Regions from separate parts of the Hominimerdicola aceti genome, predicted to be linked through region 1. Evidence: a T-box and tRNA genes for the amino acid it is inferred to sense, from the RefSeq annotation. Region 1 holds a T-box; the other holds one or more tRNA genes.
The links. A T-box is a leader RNA that pairs with one kind of tRNA and senses whether it is charged. The one in region 1 lies ahead of tyrS (tyrosine--tRNA ligase), so its partner is inferred to be a tRNA-Tyr.

Region 1 (3,418 bases):
CCAGATATCCTCGTCCGTGGCGTTTTTATCACGCCACTGCATATTGTGTCTTATAGTACCCTTAAAGAGGACAGCTTTCTGAGGAACAATGCCTATCATACCTCTGAGCTGTGAGAATGGGTACTCTTTTACGTCAACGCCGTCAACGAGGACTTCGCCCTGACGGACGTCATAAAATCTTGGTATAAGGTTGATAAGAGAGGTTTTACCCGAGCCTGTACCACCGATTATACCGATAGTTTCGCCTTTCATGGCTTTGAAGCTTATACCCGAAAGGGAGTCGGCTTCTGCTGATGCGTACGAGAAGAAACAGTTCCTAAACTCTACGCATGGGGCATTACCGTCAGTTGCGACAGGCTTATTATCCTTATCGGATACACTTGGCTCCACAGCGAAAACGTCGTTTATTCTAATAGCGGAAGCCTGCATTTTGGTGATATTTGTAACGAGTATCGCCATAGCAAGGAGTGCCAAGAGTATCTGGTTCATATAGTTTACAAGGGCTATCACTTCGCCCTGTGAGATAGAGCCTGAATAAACTGTTTTGCCGCCAAACCAAATGATAGCGATGATAGCGAAGTTTACGATAACATAGGTGGCAGGGTTCATAAGGGCGGAAATTCTTCCTGCGATAATCTGCTGACGTTTGAGCTCTTCGGTATTATCAGCGAACTCTTTTTCCTCGTCTTTCTGACGGGAAAATGCTCTGATAACTCTTGCACCTGTGAGAGTTTCGCTTGTCATAAGGTTAGTTTTATCCAGCTTTTTCTGGATATTCTTATACTGCGGGATAGTGATGTGCATTATAAGGTAGATAACATAGGCAAGGCAAGGTGCGATTATCAGGAAGATAAGGGTAAGCTTCACTGAGATAGAGAATGCCATTATGATTGAGCCTAAAACGATAAAAGGCGAACGAAGAAACAGACGAAGGAGGATATTCACGCCCTGCTGAGCGGTATTGATATCCGCTGTCATTCGTGTGACGAGGGTATGGCTTCCAACGCTGTCTATCTCCGCATAGGACAGTGAATTGATATGCTTGAAGAGGTCACGTCGGAGGGCTGTTCCAAAGCCTAGGGACGCTTTTGCGGCGAAATACTGAGCAGTCAGCGCACAAGCCAGACCACAGAAGGCGAGGAGAACAAGCACGCCACCCATTTTATAGATATAGGGTTTATCTTGATTTTTTATACCCACGTCGATGATATTAGCCATAACAAGTGGCACTGCAAGCTCGAAGCAGGCTTCGATAAGCTTAAACAGCGGACCGATTATGCTTTCTTTTTTATAGTTTTTCAGATACCTAAAAAGCTTCAGCATTTTTCTTTCTCCCAACTAAATAAAATCATATAAATTTTATTATATCATATGTTTTTGTACATTTGTAGACGAATAAGTTAATTCTTTAAAAAAGTGGGGGATAATGCAGGGGCAAAAAATTTGCACGTCTTTATACACCGGCATAGTTTGTGATGATTCAAGCCTCGCACCTCCGAGCGGGACGCCGAGGGCGTCGTCCCCTACAATAATCATCGCCGCAGGCGATACCTTCATTCCTCATTTCTCACTCCTCATTCCTCACTCCTAAAAAAGGGGGTTGACAAAAGGGTGAAAGTGTGCTATAGTCATATCAATAGGTTTAAATGCTATGACGGAAATAAGTAGCCTTTTGCGAAATTTCAGAGAGCTTTCGGTCGGTGAGAGAAAGCATTTCTACAAAGTGTGAATACATTCCTGAGCTGTTCGCTGAGAAAGCTTTTGCGTAAGGCGAAACGGTTTGCACACGTTACAGTGCTGTGGCTTCGCTTTCTGCTGAGCCTGTAAGGTCGGGAGTTTCCCGATAAACTGAGGTGGTACCACGATAATTCGTCCTCTGACAGATATTCTGTCAGGGGATTTTTTATTTATGTACCGCAAAAAAATAATACGGAGGTATGAAAAATGACAGTATTTGAAGAACTGAAAAGAAGAGGTCTTCTTGCTCAGCTTACTGATGAGGAGGAGATAAAGGAGCTTATCAACGCAGGTAAAGCGACTTTCTACATTGGTTTTGACCCAACTGCTGATTCACTCCACGTTGGTCACTTTATGGCACTTTGCCTTATGAAGCGTTTGCAAATGGCAGGCAACAAGCCTATCGTTCTTATCGGAGGCGGTACGGCTATGATAGGCGACCCGTCAGGCAAGACTGATATGAGAAAAATGATGACAAAGGAAACTATCAACCACAATGTTGAATGTTTCAAAAAGCAGATGTCACACTTCATTGATTTTTCTGATGACAAGGCTATTATCGTAAACAATGGCGATTGGCTTCTCGACCTTAATTATGTTGATGTACTTCGTGACGTTGGTGCTTGCTTCTCTGTAAACAAGATGCTTACATTCGAGTGCTACAAGCAGAGAATGGAAAGGGGTCTTACTTTCCTTGAATTTAACTACATGATAATGCAGTCATACGACTTCTACAGACTTTTCCAGGATTACGGCTGTAATATGCAGTTCGGCGGTGACGATCAGTGGGCTAATATGCTGGGCGGCACTGAGCTTATCAGAAAGAAACTTGGCAAGGACGCTTATGCAATGACTATCACTCTCCTGCTCAACTCTGAGGGCAAGAAAATGGGCAAGACAGAAAAGGGTGCTGTATGGCTCGACCCTGAAAAGACTTCTCCATACGAGTTCTATCAGTATTGGAGAAACGTTGGTGACGCTGATGTTATCAAGTGCCTGAAGATGCTCACATTCGTTCCTATCGAGGAGATAGAGGAAATGGAGAAACACATGGAGGGTGCCGAATACAACAAGGCTAAGGAGCTTTTGGCTTACGAGCTGACAAAGCTTGTTCACGGCAAAGAAGAGGCTGACAAGGCTGACGCTGCGGCAAAGGCTATTTTTGCAGGCGGCGGAAACAGCGACGATATGCCTAGCACGACTATTGCGGCGGCTGATCTTACTGACGGCAAGATAGGTATTCTTACGCTTCTTGTTAAGTGCGGACTTTGTCCTTCAAATGGCGAGGCTAGACGTCTTGTTACTCAGAACGGCATTGCGGTGAATGGCGAGAAATTCACTGACCCTAAGGGTCTTGTTGATCTCTCTGAGCCTGTTGTTATCAAGAAGGGCAAGAAGGTTTTCCACAAGGCTATTGCGGAATAATATAGTACAAAATAATTTCCACGGGTGGACAGAAGTTCACCCGTTTTTTGTATATATATAAGGCTTTTTGCAATATTCATAAACATTCACACAAAATACATATAAGGTTTAGCTATATTTAAAGTTATTCATATATACTTTTAATCAAAGGAAAGTTTACACGAAGCATACGAAAAAAACACGAAAAGAGGCGTGGATATGAATGGCAATCAGGAAGTGTTCAGACGGATAGAGAAAAAATATATCGTTGATGAAC
Region 2 (3,418 bases), on a different contig from region 1:
TTTTCCTCGATACCTGTCAGCTCGATGAATGCGCCTCTTGTTCCTGAGCCGTCCTCACGGGAGATAACTGTGATCTTATCTGAGCTTCCTCCGCAGCTTGCGAGCATTGTGGCTGCAAGTGCAACTGATGTAAAGATCGCTGCCAGTTTTGATGTTCTTGTTTTCATGATATAAAACCTCTTTCTTATACTTGCCCTTTGGGCTTTTTGATTTGCACCTTTTCTCTCTGCACCCTGTGTGCAGGTCTTCATGTTATTTCTATTCAGGTGATATACTTATGATACATCAGCATTGTAAAATCAGTAACCGAAGTAACGTAAAGTCATTGTAAGATGTTTGCAAAGGAATTTACACACAAAAACGGGCTTTACACTGCTATGCACAATGTAAAATACTTTTGTATAAACAAAAAGTGCGTTCTCACAAGGAAAACGCACTTTGTAAAATCGGTGATATTCTATTTAAAATCAGTAGCTCTGTACAAGTACAACTGAGCCGTCTGCCTTATTATATGCGGCGCTGTAGCCGTGACCATCTTCTGTAAAGACGTAATAGTACATGAAGCCTGCGTCCTCAGTTCTGTATTCATATGAAGACACCTTGCCGTCTATCTGAGCTGTGATAGCGGCGACAGCCTTTGCAGAATCTCCGCTCTCGGCTGATGTAGTTGTTGTAGTTTCGTCAGGCTTTGAGTCTGCTTTAGTTGTGGTAGTTGTTGTAGTTTCTGTATCTGAGGCAGTTGTTGTGGTAGTTGTCGTTGTTTCTGTATCAGGTGCAGAGGTTTCGGTGGCTGGTGTTGAGCTTTCGTCAGCCGGCTGTGAGGTAGTGGTATTTGTGTCAGTAGAAACTGCACTGCTCTCGGTATCGACGAACACTCCTCCCTTACTGTCGTCATCAGCGGAAACAGTTGTTTTTGGCTTTGTAGTAGTGGTCTTATTATTTGTTCCGCCAAAGCCGAAGATCTTATATCCTGCAACTATAGCAAGAATGACCACCACAAGTATACCCACTGTGATAGTGGCAGTAATTGCAAAGAGCTTCTTTCTGGAAGCGTCATCGTTATCCTCTGTATCATCATCGGAATAATCGTTTTCATCGTCAGAATAGCCGCCATTATCATAATTATCCTGATAATTCTCACAGCCGTCATTATTATCATGGCTATCAGCTATTGGTGTGGAGAAAAACTCTGTAGGCTCTTCCGGCTGTTTAGGCACGGTAAAAGCTCTTGTTTTCTCTTCATACTCCTGTGCCTCCTGCTTTGTGAACACTCTTGTTCTGTCAGCATCGTCAGCAGAGGTGAAATTCTGCTCCTCCTGCTTGCTGTCTTCCGTAACAGGCGTGCTTTCGTCTATAAGCAGGTTATGGCAATACTTACAGAGTATTGCTTCTTCGGATATTTCCTTATGGCAAAAAGGACATTCCTTTGTTTTCATTTTTACTTTCCTCCCGAATATTATCTGTTAAATATAATGATAACACAAACCATTTTAAAAATCAACAGGTTTCACCAAAATATCATCAAATTATACCATTCTTTTAAAAAAGGCTCTTTTATGGACATTATTTTTGATGTTTTCGTATGATATCACGGTATAATTTGTTGAAGTATGACATTTGTGTCGCTTTTAAGCAGGGCATAATTGTGCAAGTATACAAAGTGATAAAAAACCTATTGACAAAACGGGCATTGGGGAGTATAATAATTAAGCTGTCTGATGACGCAGACAAATGCTTCACAGAAACATCTATGAAGCTCAAGGCACACAAAGCTTGGAACTTTTCCGTGGCTGGAGACTTTTCCCCACCGTGTGCAACGTCAACTACGAGGCGTAACTCAGTTTGGTAGAGTGCTTGGTTTGGGACCAAGATGCCGCAGGTTCAAGTCCTGTCGCCTCGACCACTTTATTAAAAAAATGAAAACAAAATAAAAAGTGCTTGACAAGTGTTTGGAGATATGATATAATAGATATCGTCAGTTCGACAGATCAAGCAATACAAGCTGGTGTAGCTCAGTTGGTAGAGCAGCTGATTTGTAATCAGCAGGTCGGGGGTTCGAGTCCGTCCACCAGCTCCATTATTTTGTTTTCATTCATATGGGAGAATTCCCGAGTGGCCAAAGGGGGCAGACTGTAAATCTGTTGCTTCTAGCTTCGGTGGTTCGAATCCACCTTCTCCCACCAAAAAGCTCGCAGATTTCTGCGGGCTTTTTTTGTTTTATCTTGACAGGTATGACTGCGATATGATATAATCGAAAAAATCAGAATGTCATGGGGTGGTAGAGTTTATGAAAAGACACGTTTTGATACTTTTTGCGGCTGTCATTTTCACGCTTACACTTGCCAGTTGCACGTCAAAATATGACGCTGAGGACTTTATCGGAAAGACTTCGGCGGAGATAGTTGACGAGAACGGGGATTTTGACTGCGTTATTGGCGAGGCTGATGACGGAATATACTCAAACTGCAAGTGCGGATACACCATAAAGGAAAAGAAAGCGGGGTTTTTAGGCTCGTCGGACGAGGTTTTCTTTTTCATATGCTTTGATGAAAACAGCGGCGCGACAAGTTGTGCAGAAGGTGTTCGGCCTGGGGGATAAGGGTATTTTTGAGGAAGATGAGCAGAAATATCTTGAGGATATCAGGAATTTGATATTATGTATATGGGTTTTATAAATGGAAAGAGCAAGCTTGGGGAACTTGCTCTTTTTTGTTATGTGCTTTGGCAGGGTCTTGAAAGGTGAAAGATAGGCGAAAAGTCAAGTCGGACTATTGACACGATGTCAGAATGGTGGTATAATGTGTGCAAAGGATATTCTGACGTGGTGTCAGAATAGAGCGTGGGAGGTAAAAAAATGCCGAAGGGGTCACAGGAGCTGACTAATGCCAGAAAGGACGAGATAATAAACGCTTGCGAAAAGCTTTATCAGACAATGAATTTCAGGGACATTACCATAAAAGAGATCGGTAACGCAACGTCTTTTACGAGGACGTCGGTATACAACTATTTTCACACCAAGGAGGAGATCTTTCTCGCTCTTATGCAGAGGGAATATGAACTTTGGACGGGGGAACTGAAAAAACTACGTGAGGAAAATGATGTCATGAACAAGTGGACGTTTGCTCACAAGCTTGCTTTTTCGCTTTCTCAGCGTGGGACGCTTTTAAAGCTGCTTTCCATGAACCACTATGACATGGAGGAGCACAGCCGAATGGAGAGGCTGGTGGAATTCAAGGTGGCGTATGGGCAGGCTTTGGAGGAGGTACGGCTATGTCTTATGCACTTCTTCCCTGACATGACGGATGGGGATATACACGATTTTATATACTCGTTCTTCCCCTTTATGTTCGGCATTTATCCTTACACCTCTGTGACTGACAAACAGCGTGAGGCCATGGAACTGGCTGGGGTGAAATAC

Region 2: it has a tRNA-Tyr gene. The T-box ahead of tyrS (tyrosine--tRNA ligase) is inferred to sense a tRNA for this amino acid. The anticodon was not compared.

What each region holds. Positions count from the first base shown of each region.
Region 1 covers NZ_JAOQJZ010000001.1:158,850-162,267, reverse strand. Annotated here, with positions in the region: gene OCV57_RS00925 (ABC transporter ATP-binding protein) at 1-1,323, opposite strand, end outside; T-box leader at 1,643-1,880, shown strand; gene tyrS (tyrosine--tRNA ligase) at 1,945-3,162, shown strand; gene OCV57_RS00915 (polyphosphate polymerase domain-containing protein) at 3,361-3,418, shown strand, end outside.
Region 2 covers NZ_JAOQJZ010000008.1:46,359-49,776, reverse strand. Annotated here, with positions in the region: gene OCV57_RS08780 (substrate-binding domain-containing protein) at 1-167, opposite strand, end outside; gene OCV57_RS08775 (hypothetical protein) at 468-1,436, opposite strand; tRNA gene OCV57_RS08770 (tRNA-Pro) at 1,827-1,903, shown strand; tRNA gene OCV57_RS08765 (tRNA-Thr) at 2,002-2,077, shown strand; tRNA gene OCV57_RS08760 (tRNA-Tyr) at 2,099-2,183, shown strand; gene OCV57_RS08755 (hypothetical protein) at 2,288-2,599, shown strand; gene OCV57_RS08750 (TetR/AcrR family transcriptional regulator) at 2,855-3,418, shown strand, end outside.